3 regions of the Kitasatospora sp. NPDC089509 genome follow, and region 1 is predicted to be linked to each of the others. Evidence: riboswitches for the same ligand, from Rfam matches in the RefSeq annotation. Region 1 holds a riboswitch; each other region holds the start of a gene.
The links. A riboswitch is a leader RNA that binds a small molecule or an ion and turns the genes downstream of it on or off. The one in region 1 is predicted to bind S-adenosylmethionine.
Positions count from the first base shown of each region.

Region 1 (5,977 bases):
GGCCCGCAGCGCGTTCGCCAACTCGCCGTCCAGCACCACCAGTGCGGCCTGCACGCGCTGCGCCCGGACGATCCGGCGCAGCTCCTCCTCGGACCGCGCCTTCGGGAGGTCGAACCAGCGCTCCACCGGATGGTCGGCGAGCACTGGTCTGCCCAACCCGGAGGCCAGGCCGATGAATCTCAGCCGGTCGCCGCCGCGGTGTCGGAGGGCGGACAGCACCGCGCTCAACTTCCCCGAGCTGCCCCACCCGAACTCCACCCCGGCCACGGCGACCGTCCGGGTCTCCGTCGTCTCCCTCTGCTCCTTCTGCACCTTCATCCGTGTCAACTCCCCCGTCCGTGACGGATCTTCTGGCTGTGTTCCGTCCTTCTTCCGTCGTTCCGTATTCGTACCAGGCCCGAATTGCGGGCCCGGTTCGGCTACCTACGAATAATCGAGCCCTAACCACCTCACCGGGTGAACTTGTCGTTGGACGGGTTGACGGAGGGCGGCTCATCGGTCAATCGGCTCCACGGACAAGCAGGTGGGGTGTCCGCTCATGGGGCGTCAATTTCCTTCTGCAGTCCGACCGTTCCTGTTCCGGGTCGATGGTCGGCGCCGTATAGTCGGTTCCTACTACTAGGGATCGGTGAACGTGATGACCAGACGGAAGATCTCCAACACCCTGGCGCTGGCCGTACTGGGCCTGCTGCTCGAACGGACGATGCACCCCTACGAGATGGCCGCCATCCTGCGGGAACGCCACAAGGACAGCAGCTTCAAGGTCAACTCCGGCTCGCTCTACGACACCGTCGAGGCCCTGGTGCGGCACGGCTGGATCGAGCCGGTGGAGACGGCGCGCGACGGCCGGCGGCCCGAACGCACCGTGTACGCGACGACCGAACTGGGCCGGAACGAGTTCGTCGGCTGGATCGACGAACTCCTCCGCAGGCCCGTCGCCGAGTACCCGAAGTTCATGGCCGCGGTGTCATACCTCGGTGCGCTCGGCCCCGACGGCGCGGCGGCGGCACTGACCGAACGGGCGGGGCACCTGGTCCGGCGGATCGAGGAGACGAAGGCGGTGCTGGCCGACACGGTCGGCGCCGGGAAGGCGCCCCGGCTGTTCATGATCGAGGTCGAGTGCGCCCTGCACGCCTGGGAGGCCGAGTTGGCGTGGACCCGGCGCACCGTCGCCGAGATCGGCGACGGCCGCCTGTCCTGGCCCGAGGTCGAGCGCTCCGAGGACGGCTGGACCTGGACCGGCCCGACGGACGGGGAGGGGACCACCCGATGACCGAGGTGCTGACCGAAGGAGCCACCCGATCCGAAGAGGGAGCGGACCACCGAATGACCGAGGTGCTGATCGTCGGAGCCGGACCGGCCGGCCTGCTGCTCGCGATCGAGCTCCGGCTCGCCGGCGTCGACACCGTCGTCCTCGAACGTCACCCGCAACGCCCGCCCTACTGCCGGGGCTTCAACCTCAACGCCCGCGCCCTGGACCTGCTGGCCCGGCGCGGCCTCGCCGACCGGTTCATCGGCGAGGGCTGGCAGGTCCCGCACGCCGCGTTCTCCGGACTGCCGGTGACGCTCACCCTCGCCGGCGCCCACACCGACCACCCGTTCTCACTGGGCATCCCGCAGACCCGGGTCGAGGAGGTGCTGGAGGCGCACGCGCTCGCGCTGGGCGCGGACATCCGGCGCGGACACGAGCTGCGCGCCCTGACCCAGGACGCCGAGTGCGTCACCGCGACGGTCGTCGCCGACGGCCGCGAACACCACGTCCGGGCCGGCTACGCGGTCGGCTGCGACGGCGGCCGCAGCACCGTCCGCCGACAGGCCGGCATCGACTTCCCCGGCACCGCGTCGACGGCCTTCACACTGCTCGGCGACGTCGAACCCGCCGACCCGGCGGCGCTGCCCTTCGGCGTGTCCACCGGCCCCGGCGGAAGCGTCTTCGTGATCCCCCGCCCCGGCTACGTGAGGATCATCACCGCCGACCGGCAGCCCCCGGCGGACCGGGACGAGCCGGTCACCCTCGACCGGCTGCGCGCCGCCGTCGCCGAGGCGCTCGGCCGCCCCGTCGACCTGCGCGCCGCGCGCTGGACCACCCGGTTCGGCAACGCCGCCCGGCAGGCCGCCGAGTACGTCCGGGGCCGGGTCGTGCTGGCCGGGGACGCCGCGCACATCCACCCGCCGGCCGGCGCGATCGGCGTCAACCTCGCCCTGGACGACGCGTTCAACCTGGGCTGGAAGCTCGCCGCCACCGTGCGCGGCACCGCCCCCGCGCACCTGCTGGACAGCTACCACGAGGAACGCCACGCGGCGGGCGCGCGCGTCCTGGCCTCCACCCGGGCCCAGGTGCTGCTGGGCGCCGCGGACGACCGACTCGGGCCGCTCGTCGACCTGTTCACCCGGGTCGCCCGCCACCCCGCGGGCAACCGCGCCCTCGCCGAGACCGTCACCGGACTGGACACCCGCTACGGCACGCACCCCGACACCGCCCACCCCTGGCTCGGGCGGCTGGCCCCCGACCTCACCCTGAGCACGGCCCCGGGCCCGACCCGGCTGTCCGAGCTGCTCGCCCCGGGCCGCGGTCTGCTGCTCGACCTGACGGGCGGCAGCGGTGCGGGAGTTCGCGGAGCGGCGGTGGGCGAAGCGGCGGCGGGCTGGGCGGACCGGGTGACCACCGTCACGGCGGACTGCCCGGAGCAGCCCGGGCTCCGCGCCGTCCTGCTCCGGCCGGACGGGCACACCGGCTGGCTGCTGCGCGATGCCGAGCAGGAGGACCCCGACGGGCTCCGGCAGGCCCTGCGGCACTGGTTCGGCGAGCCGGCGGGGGAGGGGGCGCGGGTGGCCTGAGACGGCCGGGCGGCAGGGCCCCGGGTGTGTGGGCCGGGAAAAGATTTGGCGAGATGCCCGGGAAGTCTTGTATCGTTCTCCGCGAATCATCCAGAGGGGTGGAGGGACCGGCCCTACGAAGCCCCGGCAACTCCCCGTTCGACCCGGCGTCCGAAGTACACGCCGTGCCGTCCGGGGTCAGTGCCAACTCCGGCCTGTCGCCAACGTGGCGCGGGAAAAGATGAGGAGACACGGTGCTCTCAGTGCTGTCCTTCGCCCGGGCGCTTCCCGCCCCGGCCCTTTCGCGTACCCGTCTCGTGTCCGGCGCAGGCATGTGGCCGACTTTCCAGGCCTGTTCTCGCTGACCACCCCCGCTCCCCACCCCACCCCCTGTGGAGCACCCGTGAGCCGAACCCACCCTTCGCTCACGGGAACTGAGACTGGAGTACCCGTCCATGGAGAACCTGGAGATCACGAGCGGCGTCGGCGTGCTCGACAAGATCACCTCGATCCTCGGCACCCTGGAGTCCGGTCCGGCCACCCTGGCCGGGCTGGTCGACGCCACCGGCCTGGCCCGGCCCACCGCGCACCGGATCGCCGTCGCACTGGAGCACCACCGCCTGCTCGGACGGGACCTGCAGGGCCGGTTCGTCCTCGGCCCGCGGCTCGCCGAGCTCTCGGCCGCCGCCGGTGACGACCGCCTGCTGACGGCCGCCGGCTCGGTCCTCACCCACCTGCGCGACGTCAGCGGCGAGACCGCCCAGCTCTACCGCCGGCAGGGCGACATCCGGATCTGCGTGGCGGCCGCCGAGCGCCTCTTCGGCCTGCGCGACACCGTCCCGGTCGGCCTCGCGCTGCCGATGAAGGTCGGGTCCGCCGCGCAGGTGCTGCTCGCCTGGGAGGAGCCGGAGCGCCTCCACCGCGGCCTCCAGGGTGCCCGCTTCACCGCCACCGCCCTCGCCGGAGTGCGCCGCCGCGGCTGGGCCCAGTCCATCGGCGAGCGCGAGCCCGGCGTCGCCTCCGTCTCCGCCCCGGTGCGCGGCCCGTCCAACCGGGTGGTGGCGGCGGTCTCCGTCTCCGGGCCGATCGAACGGCTCACCCGGCACCCCGGCGCCCGCCTCTCCCAGGCCGTCGTCGAGGCGGCCGGGCACCTCACCGAAGCCCTGCGCCGCCCCTGACCGGGGCGTCCGCCGTCGGGCTTCCGCGGTCCGGATTCCGCCGTCCCGCCTCCGCGTCGAGCGGGGCGGCGGAGCGCCCGGAGACCGTGGTGATCAGGCGAGACCCAGTGACCGGGGCACCACGGCCGCCAGGACGACGACCAGCGCCCAGATCGCCGGGCCGGGATCGGCCCGGTAGGCGTAGGTGAATCCCGAGGTCAGCCACACTCCGACGGCCGGGAAGAGGAGCAGGTACAGCGCGGCCGACCGCGCACGCCCGGTGGACATGACGGGCAGGGGCGCCCTGGCCTTCTTCGCGGCCTCGCGTCTCTCGGCAACCGCGCCCTCCCTGGCCGGGCCGGCGAGCTTCCCCGGGTTCCCGCCCTCCGTCGCCCGTGCCGCGATGCCCCTCGTCCGGTCCGGCCTCGCGACCCGCCGCCCGGACATCACGTCCGACGGCGGTGCCGAAGCCCTGGTCTCCCGTACGGGTATCCCTCGGTCCCGTCCTCCGTGTGCGGTCGGGCGGTCCCGGTCGGAGGTGCCTTTCTGGAATCCGGCCGGGCAGGCGCGGGCGGCACGGGGGAGTACGAACTGTCCGGGCTGGAAATATGACTGATAGTCGGCACATTCCCACGCTCTGCTATGTCATGATCTGCTCAATCGAGATCGATCCGCCGCAGGAGGGCATGAGTGGGAAACCCGCTGGTCGAACGGGACGGGGAAGGCGCGATCGCCGTCGCCGCAGGAGCGTCCGCACGGGCCGGACGGGGGCGGTGGCTGATGGTCAGAGCACTACCCGGAATGGGACGCACCGCGCTGCTCGAAGCCGTGCTCCGGCAGGAGTCGGTGTGCGGAGCGATGTCCGTCCGACGGGCACGCGGTGCGCGTGAGGAGGCCGGGTTCCCGTTCGCCCTGCTCCGGCAACTCTTCCCCGGGACGGAAACGGAGATACCTTTCGCCACCGAGTCATCCGTGGCCGAACAACGGACGTTCCACGACCTCCTCGCCGAACTCGCCCGCGAAGCCCGTCGGCAGCCCGTGCTGCTGGCCGTCGACGACCTGCACGAGGCCGACGAACCGTCGAAGCGCTGGATCGGCTACCTGGCCCGCCGGTTGGCGGGGCTACCGGTGCTCGTCGTGCTGACCGCGGGCACCGGGGGGTCCGTCGGCCCGTTGCCGGAAGCCACCGGGAGTGCGCTGCAGTTGGATCCGCTCAGCCCGCCCGCCGTGGCGCGGCTCGCGGCGGCCGCCGGGGCCCCGACCTGCGCCGGGACGTGGCTCCGCCCGGCCGACGGCAACCCCGCCCTCGTCCACGCCCTGCTCGCCGACGCGGCGGGGGAGCCGGGCCCCAGTCGCTACCGGCGAACCATCGCCGACTGGATCGAGTCCCGCGCCGACCCGTTCGCCCGCGCTCTCACCCTCGCGCTCGCCGTCGCCGCGCAGCACATGCTGGCCCCGGAACCGGCTCAGGAACCGCCCGCCGTGCTGCGCGAAGTCGCCGCCCTGTGCCCGGAGTTCCGCACCCTCCCGGCGGGCGCCGACCACCTCGCGCGGGTCCTGTCCGCGCCGCAGGCCCGCGAGGCCGCCCTCGCCGCCGCCGACCCCGCCGAACTGGCCCTGCTGCGCGGCCGGTTTGCGCGCACGCTCGACGAACGCGGCGCGCCCGCCACAACCGTCGCCGCCCACCTCCTGCACCTCGACCCGCCCGGCGAGGAGTGGATGACCCAGTCCCTGGAGGACGCCGCCGAGGAGGCGCTCCGTGCGGGCCGGACGGCGGAGGCCATCGCCTTCCTGCGGCACGCGCTCACCGGCCCGCTCGCCCCCGGCCGCCGCGCCGACGTCACCCAGCGCCTGGGCGCGCTCGAACTGCCCCACAACGCCGACGCCGGCGTCCGCCGCCTGCGCGCCGCACTGGAGTTGCACGCCGACCCCGGCGACCGCGCCGCCGTCGCGCCCGCCCTCGGCACGGCCCTCGCCGCACAAGGGCGCACGGACACCGCGCT
Region 1 is NZ_JBIVHS010000001.1:352,680-358,656, forward strand. It holds gene ACIP4P_RS01345 (hydroxymethylcytosylglucuronate/cytosylglucuronate synthase) at 1-318, opposite strand, end outside; gene ACIP4P_RS01350 (PadR family transcriptional regulator) at 638-1,273, shown strand; gene ACIP4P_RS01355 (FAD-dependent monooxygenase) at 1,327-2,838, shown strand; SAM riboswitch class I at 2,922-3,065, shown strand; gene ACIP4P_RS01360 (IclR family transcriptional regulator) at 3,282-3,995, shown strand; gene ACIP4P_RS01365 (hypothetical protein) at 4,089-4,262, opposite strand; gene ACIP4P_RS01370 (LuxR C-terminal-related transcriptional regulator) at 4,665-5,977, shown strand, end outside.

Region 2 (5,977 bases), on a different contig from region 1:
CTTCCTCATCAAAGGCGATGATCTTGGCCATCAGAAGTGGTCCTCCGGGACACGGTCGACTGCTCGGACCAAGGGGTGCCCGCGACGGACGGCCCTGGTGCGCGGAGGTCCATTCCCCTACCGCTCCCGGGGGCCTCACCGACCCGGTCCGCTGTCACTCTCACACTGTGAGTGCTAACGCCAATGATTAGCACTCCGGGTGGTCGAGTGCAAGCCCAATCGGCAACCCGCGAGCCGCCCGACGGGCCCGCGCGGGAACGTGAACAGGCCCGCGCGGGAACGCGAACGGGCCCGTACGACGCGTGTCGCACGGGCCCGTCGAGAAGCAGGAGGTCCACCAGCAGTGGGCCGCGCCGAGCTCCTGGAGTCGGAAGGGGTCAGACCGCCGCGCGGACCATGTCCGCCTGCGGGCCCTTCTGTCCCTGGGAGATCTCGAACTCGACCCGCTGGCCCTCCTCGAGGGTGCGGTAGCCGTCCATCTGGATCGCGCTGTAGTGGACGAAGACGTCCGCACCACCGTCGACCGCGATGAAGCCGTAGCCCTTCTCCGCGTTGAACCACTTGACGGTGCCCTGAGCCATTCCGAACTCCCCTAGTGCTGTGCTGGCCCTTCACGGTCCCGCAGGTCGCGGGCCCGGGTCTGGTTTGAAGGCCGGCCCGGGGAACCCCCCCTGAGCGCAGCCGTGCACGCCGCAATCCTCCGCACGGGGGCGCCGGACGGCTTCCGTGAGCGGTTGATTACGTCGACCGCCGCTGAATGTATCCGGACCGACGCCCTCTGCAACAGGGTCAACCGCCGGGAATTCCGAGGGCCCGTCAAGAGACAAGAGCGAACAAACCGGAAGGAACTCGGCATTCGTCGCCGGACATAGCGGACGAATTACCCAAATGCCCGCAGGAATTCTGACATCTGCCTGACATGTTTCCCGGGAACCGCCCCGGGCCGGTCCCGCCGGTCGGACGACCTCCGGCGAAGCACCCCGTGCGCCGGAAGGGCGGCCCTGTTCCCAGCAGAGCCACACTCTACTCCGACTTGAGCGGGAAATATTCCCGCCGAAATGCGAACGCGCCGCCCGCGCGTACGGAGAGTGGAATTCCGTACGCACGGGCGGCGCGGGGCGACCCGGAAAGCAACCCGGAAACGCGACCGCCGAACGACTCAGCAGCCGCCGGCCACCGCCGGAATGATCGAGACGCTGGCGCCGTCCCCGATCTCGGTCGCCAGGCCCTCGGCGAACCGCACGTCATCGTCGTTCACGTACACGTTGACGAAGCGGCGCAGCTTGCCGGTGTCGTCCAGGATCCGGGCCGAGATGCCCGCGTGGTTCTGCTCCAGGTGGGCGATGACCTCGGCCAGGGTGGCCCCCTCGGCGGTCACCTCGGCCGCACCGCCGGTGTAGGTGCGCAGGATGGTGGGGATGCGGACGTTGGCGCTCATGGCTCTCCTAGCGGGGTGGGGGTGGTTCAGGCGGACGCGAGACCGGCGGAGTGGAAAGCGTCCAGCGTCGGGCGGATGACGGCGGTAATCCCGGCCTCGGAGACGGCGTCCAGGGTCTTCAGGCCGTCGCCGGTGTTGATCGCGACGGTCTCCTTGGCCGGGTCCAGCTGACCCGTCTCGACCAACTTCTTCAGCACGCCGACGGTCACCCCGCCCGCGGTCTCGGCGAAGATGCCCTCGGTCCGGGCCAGCAGCCGGATCGCCGCCACGACCTCCGCGTCCGTGACGTCCTCGACCGCACCGCCGGTGCGGCGGGCGATGTCCAGCACGTACGGGCCGTCCGCCGGGTTGCCGATCGCCAGCGACTTGGCGATGGTGTCCGGCTTCACCGGCTTGATCACGTCCCGGCCGGCCTTGAACGCCGCCGACACCGGCGAGCAGCCCTCCGCCTGGGCGCCGAAGATCCGGTACGGCCGGTCCTCGACCAGCCCCAGCCTGATCAGCTCCTGCAGCCCCTTGTCGATCTTCGTCAGCTGGGAGCCGGAGGCGATCGGGATGACGATCTGCTCCGGCAGGCGCCAGCCCAGCTGCTCGCAGATCTCGTACGCCAACGTCTTGGAGCCCTCGCCGTAGTACGGCCGCAGGTTGACGTTGACGAAGCCCCAGCCCTCGCCGGCCGGGTCCCCGATCAGCTCCGAGCAGAAGCGGTTCACGTCGTCGTAGTTGCCCTCGATGCCGACCAGCTCGCCGCCGTACACCCCGGCCATCACGACCTTGCCCTGCTCCAGGTCGTGCGGGATGAAGACGCAGGACCGGAACCCGGCCCGGGCCGCCGCCGCGCCCACCGCGCCGGCCAGGTTGCCGGTGGAGGAGCAGGACAGCGTGGTGTACCCGAACGCCCGGGCCGCCTCGATCGCGCAGGCCACCACCCGGTCCTTGAACGAGTGGGTGGGGTTGCCGGAGTCGTCCTTGATGTGCAGCTGCGCGGTGAAGCCGAGCTCACGACCCAGGTTGTCCGCCTTGACCAGCGGGGTCCAGCCGGGGTTCAGGTTGGGCTTGGAGGCGACGTCGGCCGGCACCGGCAGCAGCGGCGCGTAGCGCCAGATGGACGCGGGGCCGGACTCGATCCGCTTGCGCAGCTCCTCGGCGCGCTCGCTCCCGAACTCGTAGGCGATCTCCAGCGGCCCGAAGCACTCCAGGCAGGCGAAGCTGGGGCCGAGCGGGAACCGGGTTCCGCACTCCCGACAGGACAGCGCGGCGGCGGGGCCGAGGTCCACGGAAACAGGTGCGGCAGTGTCGATGGCCATGATGGCGGAGGCCTCTCTCCTCATCTTCCCCGCGGCGCGGTCGCGCCACAGGCCGGAATTGGCACCTGTCCCGCCGGGGCCTGTCGACAGACAGCCGAGCGAGAAGGTTGCCGGGACGTCAACGGGCCGTTCCCTCAGTCCCTCTGGATGAGCTTGTGAAATTGTGGTGGTGCGCAACGGTGACCCCGGCGTGCAAAGGTCCGACCGCTGTACGAAGACTGTATCCGAAGGCGTCACCCCTGAACGGGTCCGTCCGCCAAGCGAGATGAGCCGTTCCACCCCGATCCCGCCGAGGAGAGTCACCGTGCCCGCCGAACCGATCCCCGCGCTCCTCCCACAGGCGGCGTCCTGGCTCCGCCGCCGCTCGTGGAGCGCGACCGACCGGCCGGTGCACACCCTGCTGGAGGCCAAGCGGCGCACCGGCCGCACCGTCAGCGTCGTCCTCCCGGCCCTGGACGAGGAGGCCACCGTCGGCGACATCGTCCGCACCGTCCGGCGCGAGCTGATGGAGCGGATCCCCCTGGTGGACGAACTCGTCGTGGTGGACTCCGGCTCCGCCGACGCCACCGCCGCCGTCGCCGCCGCCGCGGGCGCCCGGGTGGAGCACCGCGACCGGATCCTGCCCCGGCTGCCCGCCGTCCCCGGCAAGGGCGAGGTGCTCTGGCGCTCGCTGCTGGTCACCCGCGGCGACATCGTCTGCTTCGTGGACGCCGACCTGCGCGAGTTCGACCCGGCCTTCGTCTCCGGCATCGTCGGCCCGCTGCTGACCGACGAGTCCGTCCAGCTGGTCAAGGCCATGTACGACCGCCCGCTGGAGACCGAGAGCGGGGCGGTCCTGCCGGTCGGCGGCGGCCGGGTCACCGAACTCGTCGCCCGCCCGCTGCTCAACCTGCACTGGCCGGAACTCGCCGGCTTCGTCCAGCCGCTCGGCGGCGAGTACGCGGCCCGCCGCCCGCTGCTCGAACGGCTGCCCTTCCCCACCGGCTACGGCGTCGAGCTCGGTCTGCTGGTCGACGCCCTGGAACTGGTCGGACTGGACGCCCTGGCCCAGGTCGACGTCGGCGTCCGGCACCACCGCCACCAGGACGGCCAGGCCCTCGGCCGGATGGCCGCCACCATCTACCGCACCGCCCTGGAACGGCTCGACCGCACCCACCGCCTCAAGGCCTCCGCCGACCTGGTCCACCCCCACCTCACCCAGTTCAGCCGCGACCCGGACACCCGCGCCTTCACCGCCCACACCCACCCGGTGACGGCCCTGGAGCGCCCGCCGATGCACACCGTCCCCGAGTACGCGACCCGCCACTGAACCGCCTGCCGAAACGTTTGCCGACCCGACCCCCCGGCAACATCCCAACCATGGGCGATCTCACGACCGAACGTTCGAGTGCGACCGGCACCGCCCCCGTCCTGGTGGCCTCCAACCGGGGACCGGTGTCCTTCAGCACCGCCGACGACGGCACACTGACCCTGCGCCGCGGCGGCGGCGGCCTGGTCTCCGGCCTGTCCGCGATCGACGACCCGGACGCCGTCTGGGTCTGCGCCGCCCTGAACGACGCCGACCGCAGAGCCGCCCGGGAGGCCCCCGAGGGCCGGCTCGACCGGGCCGGGCACGAGGTCGGCGGCCAGGCCGTACGGATGCTCGACATCGACCCGGAGACCTTCGCCCGCGCCTACAACGGCGTCGCCAACTCCACCCTCTGGTTCGTCCACCACCTGCTCTACGCGACGCCGACCGCACCCTCCTTCGACGCCGGTTTCCGCACCGAGTGGGCCGCCTACCGGGCCTACAACGCCGCCTTCGCGGACGCCCTGGCCGCCGAGGCCGCCCCGGGCGCCGCGGTGCTGGTGCAGGACTACCACCTGTCCCTCGCCCCGGCCCTGCTCCGCGCGGCCCGCCCCGACCTGCGGATCGGCCACTTCTCCCACACCCCGTGGGCCCCGCCCGAGTACTACCGGCTGCTCCCCGACGACGTCGGCCGGGCCGTGCTGACCGGCATCCTCGGCGCCGACCGGGCCGGGTTCCTCACCGAACGCTGGGCCCGCGCCTTCGCCGCCTGCTGCGCGGACCTCCTCGGCGCCACCGTCGACCACGAGGCGCTCACCGTCACCCACGCGGGCCGCACCACCCGGCTCGGCGTCCACGCCCTGGGCGCCGACGCCGACTTCCTGCGCGAGCGCGCCCACCGCCCCGACGTGGACGAACGCCTGGCCGTCCTGCGCGACGCCGTCGGCGACCGCCGCACCGTCGTCCGGGTGGACCGCACCGAGCTGAGCAAGAACATCGTCCGCGGCCTCCAGGCCTACCGGCACCTGCTCCGCACCCGCCCCGAGTGGCACGACCGGGTGGTGCACATCGCCTTCGCCTACCCCTCCCGCACCGACCTCGCCGAGTACCGCGACTACACCGCCGCCGTCCGACGCCTGGCCGAGGAGATCGACGCCGAGTTCGCCACCCCCACCTGGCGGCCGCTGATCCTGCACGTCGACGACGACTTCCCGCGCTCCCTGGCGGCCTACCGCCTCGCCGACGTCGCCCTCGTCAACCCGATCCGGGACGGCATGAACCTGGTCGCCAAGGAGGTCCCGGTGGTCTCCGACCGGGGCTGCGCCCTCGTCCTCTCCCGGGAGGCCGGCGCCCACGCCGAGCTCAAGGACGACGCCCTCACCGTCAACCCCTACGACGTGATCGCCACCGCCGAGGCCCTGCACGCCGGACTCACCATGAGCCCGGAGGAGCGCGCCGACCGCACCAAGCGGCTCGCCGCGGCGGCCACCGCGCTCCCCCCGCAGCAGTGGTTCCTGGACCAGCTCAACGCGCTCTGACCGCCCGTCCCAAGCCCTCCAGCAGCTCCACCACGCCCGCGGGCCCGTCGACCACCAGATCCGCCCGGTCGGCGAGCTCGCGCACCGGCGCGTCCCCCACCGCCCCGGCGCACACCAGCAGCCCGGCGACGCCGTCCCCGCGCAGCTGCTCCACCGCCGCGAAGGCCGCCACGTCCCCCAGGTCGTCCCCCGCGTAGAGCACCGAGCGGGCCCCGCGCTCCCGCAGGAACCCGGTCAGCGCCGCCCCCTTGTCCACCCCCGGCGGCCGCAGCTCCAGCACCAGCCGCCCGGGCTCCACCACCAGCCCGTGCTCGGCCGCCAGCTCCCCCACCGGCGCCCGCAGCAGCTCCAGCGCCCGTTCCGGCTCCGCCGTCCGCCGGGTGTGCACCGCCACCGAGCGCCCCTT
Region 2 is NZ_JBIVHS010000018.1:4,575-10,551, reverse strand. It holds gene groL (chaperonin GroEL) at 1-31, opposite strand, end outside; gene ACIP4P_RS30220 (cold-shock protein) at 378-581, opposite strand; gene ACIP4P_RS30215 (MoaD/ThiS family protein) at 1,160-1,438, opposite strand; gene thrC (threonine synthase) at 1,465-2,745, opposite strand; SAM riboswitch class I at 2,763-2,899, opposite strand; gene ACIP4P_RS30205 (glucosyl-3-phosphoglycerate synthase) at 3,050-4,054, shown strand; gene ACIP4P_RS30200 (trehalose-6-phosphate synthase) at 4,105-5,571, shown strand; gene otsB (trehalose-phosphatase) at 5,558-5,977, opposite strand, start outside.
Region 2: another riboswitch for S-adenosylmethionine. It lies ahead of thrC (threonine synthase); the one in region 1 lies ahead of ACIP4P_RS01360 (IclR family transcriptional regulator).

Region 3 (5,977 bases), on a different contig from region 1:
GCCGAGGCCGAAGATCCAGCCGAACAGACCCTCGGTCACCGGACCGAGGCTGCCCAGGGTGAGACCGCCGGGGTTGGGCTCATCGTTGGTGGTGTGGCGGACGAAGGCCACGATCTGCTTCTTCTGCTCCTCGGGCATGGTGCTGTCCGGGAACGACGGCATGTTCTGCGGGCCGGTCTGCATGGCCTCGTAGATGTGCTTGGCGTCCACGCCCTCCAGCGACGGGGCGTACTTGCCCTTGGTCAGGGCACCACCCTGACCGGCGAAGTTGTGGCACTGGGCGCAGTTGGTGCGGAACAGCTCCCCACCCTTGGAGATGTCGTCAGGGTTGGTCGAGGAGTACTGCTTCGCGTCCGGGGCGATCGGGCCGGGGCCGAGCGACTGGACGAAGGCGGCGAGCTGGTCGATCTCGCCCTGGGTGTAGATGGCCTTCTTGCGCGGCACCTGGGCACCGGGCTGCTGGGCCGGCATGCGACCGGTACCGACCTGGAAGTCGACGGCGGCGGAGCCCACGCCGACCAGGCTCGGACCGTCACTGCTGCCCTGGCCGTTCAGGCCGTGGCAGGAGGAGCAGCCGACGGCGAAGAGCTTCTTGCCCTCATCGATCGCGAGCGACTGCGCGGCGACGTCGGCCTGCGCCTTGTCGGCGGGCGCGAACATGCCGTACAGCCCCCCGGTTGCCGCCAGGGCGAGAAGTAGGACGACCAGCGCCGCCAATGGGTGGCGCCGTCGTGCGGAGAGCTTTTTCACGGAATAACCCCGGTGTCAGGATCTGGTCGACTGGTGGGTGCACCCGGCTGCCGGTCTGGCCGGCACGAGGCTGCCTGTCCAAGGCTGCGCGCGCGGTCGGTCGGTGGGAGCGTCGGCACCGGCAGAAGCGGCCCGTCGCCGGTGAGGGCGGGGGCCGCAGCCGGTGGCCAGCGACCTGATCAGCTGGTTACTTGATCAGGTAGATGGTCGCGAACAGACCGATCCACACGACGTCGACGAAGTGCCAGTAGTAGGACACGACGATCGCGGCGGTGGCCTGCTCGTGAGTGAAGCGCTTGGCTGCGTACGTCCGTCCGAGGACCAGCAGGAAGGCGATCAGACCGCCCGTCACGTGCAGACCGTGGAAGCCGGTGGTCAGGTAGAACACCGTGCCGTACGGGTCCGAGGACAGCGAGAGGCCGTCGTTCTTGACCAGCTCGGTGTACTCGTAGACCTGACCGCCGATGAAGATCGCGCCCATGAAGAACGTGAGGGCGAACCACGCGCGGAGCTTCTTCACGTCACCGCGCTCGGCGGCGAACACGCCGAGCTGGCAGGTGAGCGAGGAGAGCACCAGGATCGTGGTGTTGATCGAGGAGAACGTCACGTTGAGGGCGTGCGCCTTCTCGGCCCAGAACTCGGCTCCCTTGACGGAGCGGAGCGTGAAGTACATCGCGAAGAGCGCCGCGAAGAACATCAGCTCGGAACTGAGCCAGACGATCGTTCCGACGCTGACCATGTTCGGTCGATTGACCGATCCGTGCGCGTGCCCGGTTTCTGTTGCTGTTGCTGTCGCCACGACGGACATTATGTCGGTCCCTTATTCCGTCTTCACGTCGGGGGGTGTCCCTCGGAGTGTCCGGTGCGTGCGGTATGCCCGCTTGAAGGGCGGCGAGGGGGCCGTACGGGGGCTGAGCAGTGGGGTGTCCCTTTTCTGACGGTTCCTCTGTCGGGCCCGCCACCCCCTTGCCCAGTGCGTCGTTGCGCGGACGGCGCAGTCGCGGGTTGTAGGGGAGAGGACCCCGGATGGGCCGTCCGGGTGGACCGGGCGGGGTGGGGTGACGGGCCGTCCTCCGGGCGGGTGAGCGGCGGGCGCGTCGGCTTGAGGGGGAACGTGCGCGAGGGGGACCGGTGACGGGGGAAACGGGGGTAGCATCCGGATCAGGTGAACGTGGTCCGGATCACACTTGAGGGAGCAGGGTCCATGGCGTACACGACCGACGAGACGCTCACCGTCCTCGTCTACAGCGACGACCGCAACACCCGCGAGCAGGTGCTGACGGCCCTCGGCCGTCGGCCCGCCGAGGATCTTCCGGAGCTGTCCTACCTGGAGTGCGCGACCACCCCCGCGGTGCTCAAGGCGTTGGAGAAGGGCGGCATCGACCTCTGCGTGCTGGACGGCGAGGCGGTTCCGGCCGGCGGGCTGGGCCTCGGGCGCCAGCTCAAGGACGAGATCTACGGCTGCCCGCCGGTGCTGGTGCTGATCGGCCGGCCGCAGGACTCCTGGCTGGCCGCCTGGAGCCGGGCCGATGCCGCGATCTCCCACCCGGTGGACCCGGTGGCGCTGGCCGAGGCGGTCGCCGTCCTGCTGCGGGCCCGGCTGGCCAAGCGGGCCCCGGCGAGCCGTTGAGCGGTGCCGTCTCAGTAGGAGAGAAGTCGGGGCCGTAGCCGCCCCGCCGCTCGATAGGCTGACTCCATCCGTACGGACGTCCCCCGGAGCGGGGAACCGACAACAGCTGGAGTCAGCCATGGTGAACGTGAACCCTGCGAACGGTGGTACCGACCCCGCGCAGGTGGTCCGCACCTGGCCGGACCTCCTGGCGGCGTTGTTGAAGGGGGAGGACCTCGACCGCTCCTCCACCGCGTGGGCGATGGACCGGATCATGAGCGGCGAGGCGTCCCCCGTCCAGGTGGCCGGGTTCATGGTGGCGCTGCGGGCCAAGGGCGAGTCGGTCGAGGAGATCTCCGGCCTGGTCGACGCGATGTACGACCACGCCGAGCCGCTGGACATCCCCGGCCCGGCGGTCGACATCGTCGGCACCGGCGGCGACCGGGCGAAGACCGTCAACATCTCCACCATGTCGGCGATCGTCGCGGCCGCGGCCGGGGCCAAGGTGGTCAAGCACGGCAACCGGTCGGCCTCCTCCACCAGCGGCTCCTCGGACGTGCTGGAGAAGCTCGGGGTCGCGCTGGACCTGTCGCCCCGGCGGGTGGCCCAGGTGGCCGAGGAGGTCGGGCTCACCTTCTGCTTCGCGGCGAAGTTCCACCCCTCGATGCGGCACGCCGCCACCGCGCGACGCGACCTCGGGGTGCCGACCGCCTTCAACATCCTCGGTCCGCTGACCAACCCGGCCAAGGTCACCGCGCACGCGGTCGGCTGCTTCGACACCCGGCTCGCCGGGCTGATCGCCGGGGTGCTGGCCCGGCGCGGGGCGACCGCGCTGGTGTTCCGCGGCGACGACGGGCTGGACGAACTGACCATCACCACCACCTCGCAGGTGTGGGTGGTGCGCGACGGGGTGGTCACCGAGACCACCTTCGACCCGCGGGACGTCGGCATCGAGCTGGTCGGCATCGAGGCGCTGCGCGGGGCCGACGCCGCGTACAACGCGGAGGTCGCCCGGCGACTGCTGGCGGGGGAGCGCGGGCCGGTGCGGGACGCCGTCCTGCTGAACACCGCGGCGGCACTGGTCGCGCTCGACCTGGGTGACGCGCCGCTGACGGAGCAGCTCGCGGCGGGCATGGTGCGGGCGGCCGAGGCGATCGACTCGGGCCGGGCGCAGGATCTGCTGCGGCGCTGGTCGGAGGCCACCAGCCGGATCTGAGGCGGCAGTTGAGGGCCCGGGCCGGTTCCGCCGCCCCGGGCCCTTCCCGTCCGACCCGGGCCCTTCCGCCCGCCCCGCCCCCCGGTGCCCCGCCCCGAGCCGAAGGGGCGCGCCGGTGCCGAAAGGGAGAAGCGAGGGAGCGACGAAGGAGCGAGGGAGCGCCGACCGTCGGCACCGGATCAGAGCGCCCCGGAGGCGAGCGGGCGAGAACACTGTCCGGATGGTGGATGACTGTTTGACCGTCCGACGTACCCGACCTAGAGTCTTCGCCAGGTCATGAGTGACAGCGTCAAGCCCCAGCTGGCTGTCCGGCAACCCTCCGTCCGTGGCGGGGTGCCCTGGGTGAGGACCGGGTCGCCGGAAGCCGTCCGTGCGACAAGCGCGGACGCCCGACGAGCAGCACTCCCGGGGGTCCCTGACCCGTAGAAGGAGTGCATCCTCATGTCCGTCTCCGTCGAAACCCTCGCCCCGCTCGCCGTCCTCGGCCAGGACGTCCAGGTCCCGCTGGCCAGCGGCGAGAAGGTCGGTTACGCGGCGCTCGACTACGCGGCCAGCGCGCCTGCGCTCCAGCGGGTCTGGGACGACGTCGCCGCCTACGCGCCGTACTACGGCAGCGTGCACCGCGGCGCCGGGTACCTGTCGCAGCTGTCCACCGACCTGTTCGAGCAGAGCCGGCGGACCGTCGCCGAGTTCCTCGACCTGCGCGCCGACGACCAGGTGGTCTTCACCCGGGCCACCACCGACTCGCTCAACCTGCTGGCCGGCGCGGTGCCGGCCGGCACCCGGGTGTTCGCCTTCGAGACCGAGCACCACGCCTCGCTGCTGCCCTGGGCGCACGCGGGGCTGGAGGTCGACTACCTGCGGGCGCCGCGCTCGCGGGCCGAGGCGGTGGCGGCGCTGGAGAGCGCGCTGGCCGCGGCGCCCGAGGGGCCGAAGCTGCTGTGCGTCACCGGCGCCTCCAATGTGACCGGCGAGCTGTGGCCGGTCGCCGAGCTGACCGCGACCGCGCACCGGCACGGCGCCCGGGTGGTGCTGGACGCGGCCCAGCTGGCCCCGCACCACCGGGTCTCGGTCCGCGAACTGGACGTCGACTGGATCGCCTTCTCCGGCCACAAGCTCTACGCGCCGTTCGGGGCCGGGGTGCTGGCCGGTCGGTCGGACTGGCTGGACGCGGCCGAGCCGTACCTGGCCGGCGGCGGGGCGACCCGGACGGTGGCCCGGGAGCTGGACGGCTCGGTGGCGGTGCAGTGGCACACCGGCCCGGCCCGGCACGAGGCCGGTTCGCCGAACGTGATCGGCGCCTACGCGATCGCCTCGGCCTGTCGGGCGCTCACCGAGGCCGGCTTCGACGCGCTGGAGGCCCGGGAGCGGCAGCTGGTCGAGCGGCTGACGGCGGGGCTGGCGGAGATCCCGGAGGTCCGGGTGCTGAACCTGTTCGGCGCCGGCTCGGCCCGGGTGGGCGTGCTGTCCTTCGTGGTCCGGGGCTGGAACAGCTCGCACTTCTCGGCCGCGCTGTCGGCCGAGTACGGCATCGGGGTGCGGGACGGGCTGTTCTGCGCGCACCCGCTGGTGCGGACGCTGCTCGGGGAGGAGGAGGTGGCGCCGTCCGAGTGCGGGGCGCCGGAGTCCTCGCTGCCCGGGGAGCGCAGCCTGAACGCGATCCGGGTGAGCTTCGGGGCCGGCACGCCGGACGAGCACGTGGAGCGCTTCCTGACCGCCGTCCGCGAGCTGGTCACCGACGGCGCGGCGTGGAACTACCGCAACGAGGGCGGCCGTTGCGTCGTCGACACCCGTCGCGAGGGCTGAGCCCCACGCGTCGTCCTACTCGTCCAGGCCGAGCGCGAAGGCCGCTTCCAGGTCGTGCTGGGAGTAGGTGCGGAAGGCGATCTGGGTCTCGGTGTGTGCCACGCCCGGGACCTTGTTGAGCCGGCCCGGGATGACGTCGGCGAGGTCGTCGTGACGGCGTACCCGGACCATCGCCACCAGGTCGTAGCCGCCGGTCACCGAGTACACCTCGCTGACGCCGTCGATCGCGGCGATGGCCTCGGCGATCTCCGGGATGCGGTCGACGCTGGTCTTGATCAGGACGATGGCAGTGATCACGGTGCGGGCTCCTTCATGGGGTGCGGTCAGCGTATCGGGCCTCAGCCGGGTCGTCTCGGGGGGTGTCCGACGACGGTGCAGGCGTACAGGAAGCCGGCCGAGAAGCCGATCACGTGCACCAGGTAGGCCACTCCGGGCCCGGCCGAGTGCACCGACCACCACTGCAGGGCGAACCAGAGGCCGAGCACCAGCCAGGCCGGGAAGCGCAGCGGGAGGAAGAGGAGCAGTGGGACCAGGGTGGTCACCCTGGCCCGCGGGTGGAAGCGCAGGTAGGCGCCGAGCACGGCGGAGATCGCCCC
Region 3 is NZ_JBIVHS010000005.1:486,943-492,919, forward strand. It holds gene ACIP4P_RS14385 (c-type cytochrome) at 1-750, opposite strand, end outside; gene ACIP4P_RS14390 (heme-copper oxidase subunit III) at 938-1,558, opposite strand; gene ACIP4P_RS14395 (hypothetical protein) at 1,955-2,380, shown strand; gene trpD (anthranilate phosphoribosyltransferase) at 2,499-3,575, shown strand; SAM riboswitch class IV at 3,848-3,963, shown strand; gene ACIP4P_RS14405 (aminotransferase class V-fold PLP-dependent enzyme) at 4,017-5,381, shown strand; gene ACIP4P_RS14410 (Lrp/AsnC ligand binding domain-containing protein) at 5,397-5,678, opposite strand; gene ACIP4P_RS14415 (rhomboid family intramembrane serine protease) at 5,720-5,977, opposite strand, start outside.
Region 3: another riboswitch for S-adenosylmethionine. It lies ahead of ACIP4P_RS14405 (aminotransferase class V-fold PLP-dependent enzyme); the one in region 1 lies ahead of ACIP4P_RS01360 (IclR family transcriptional regulator).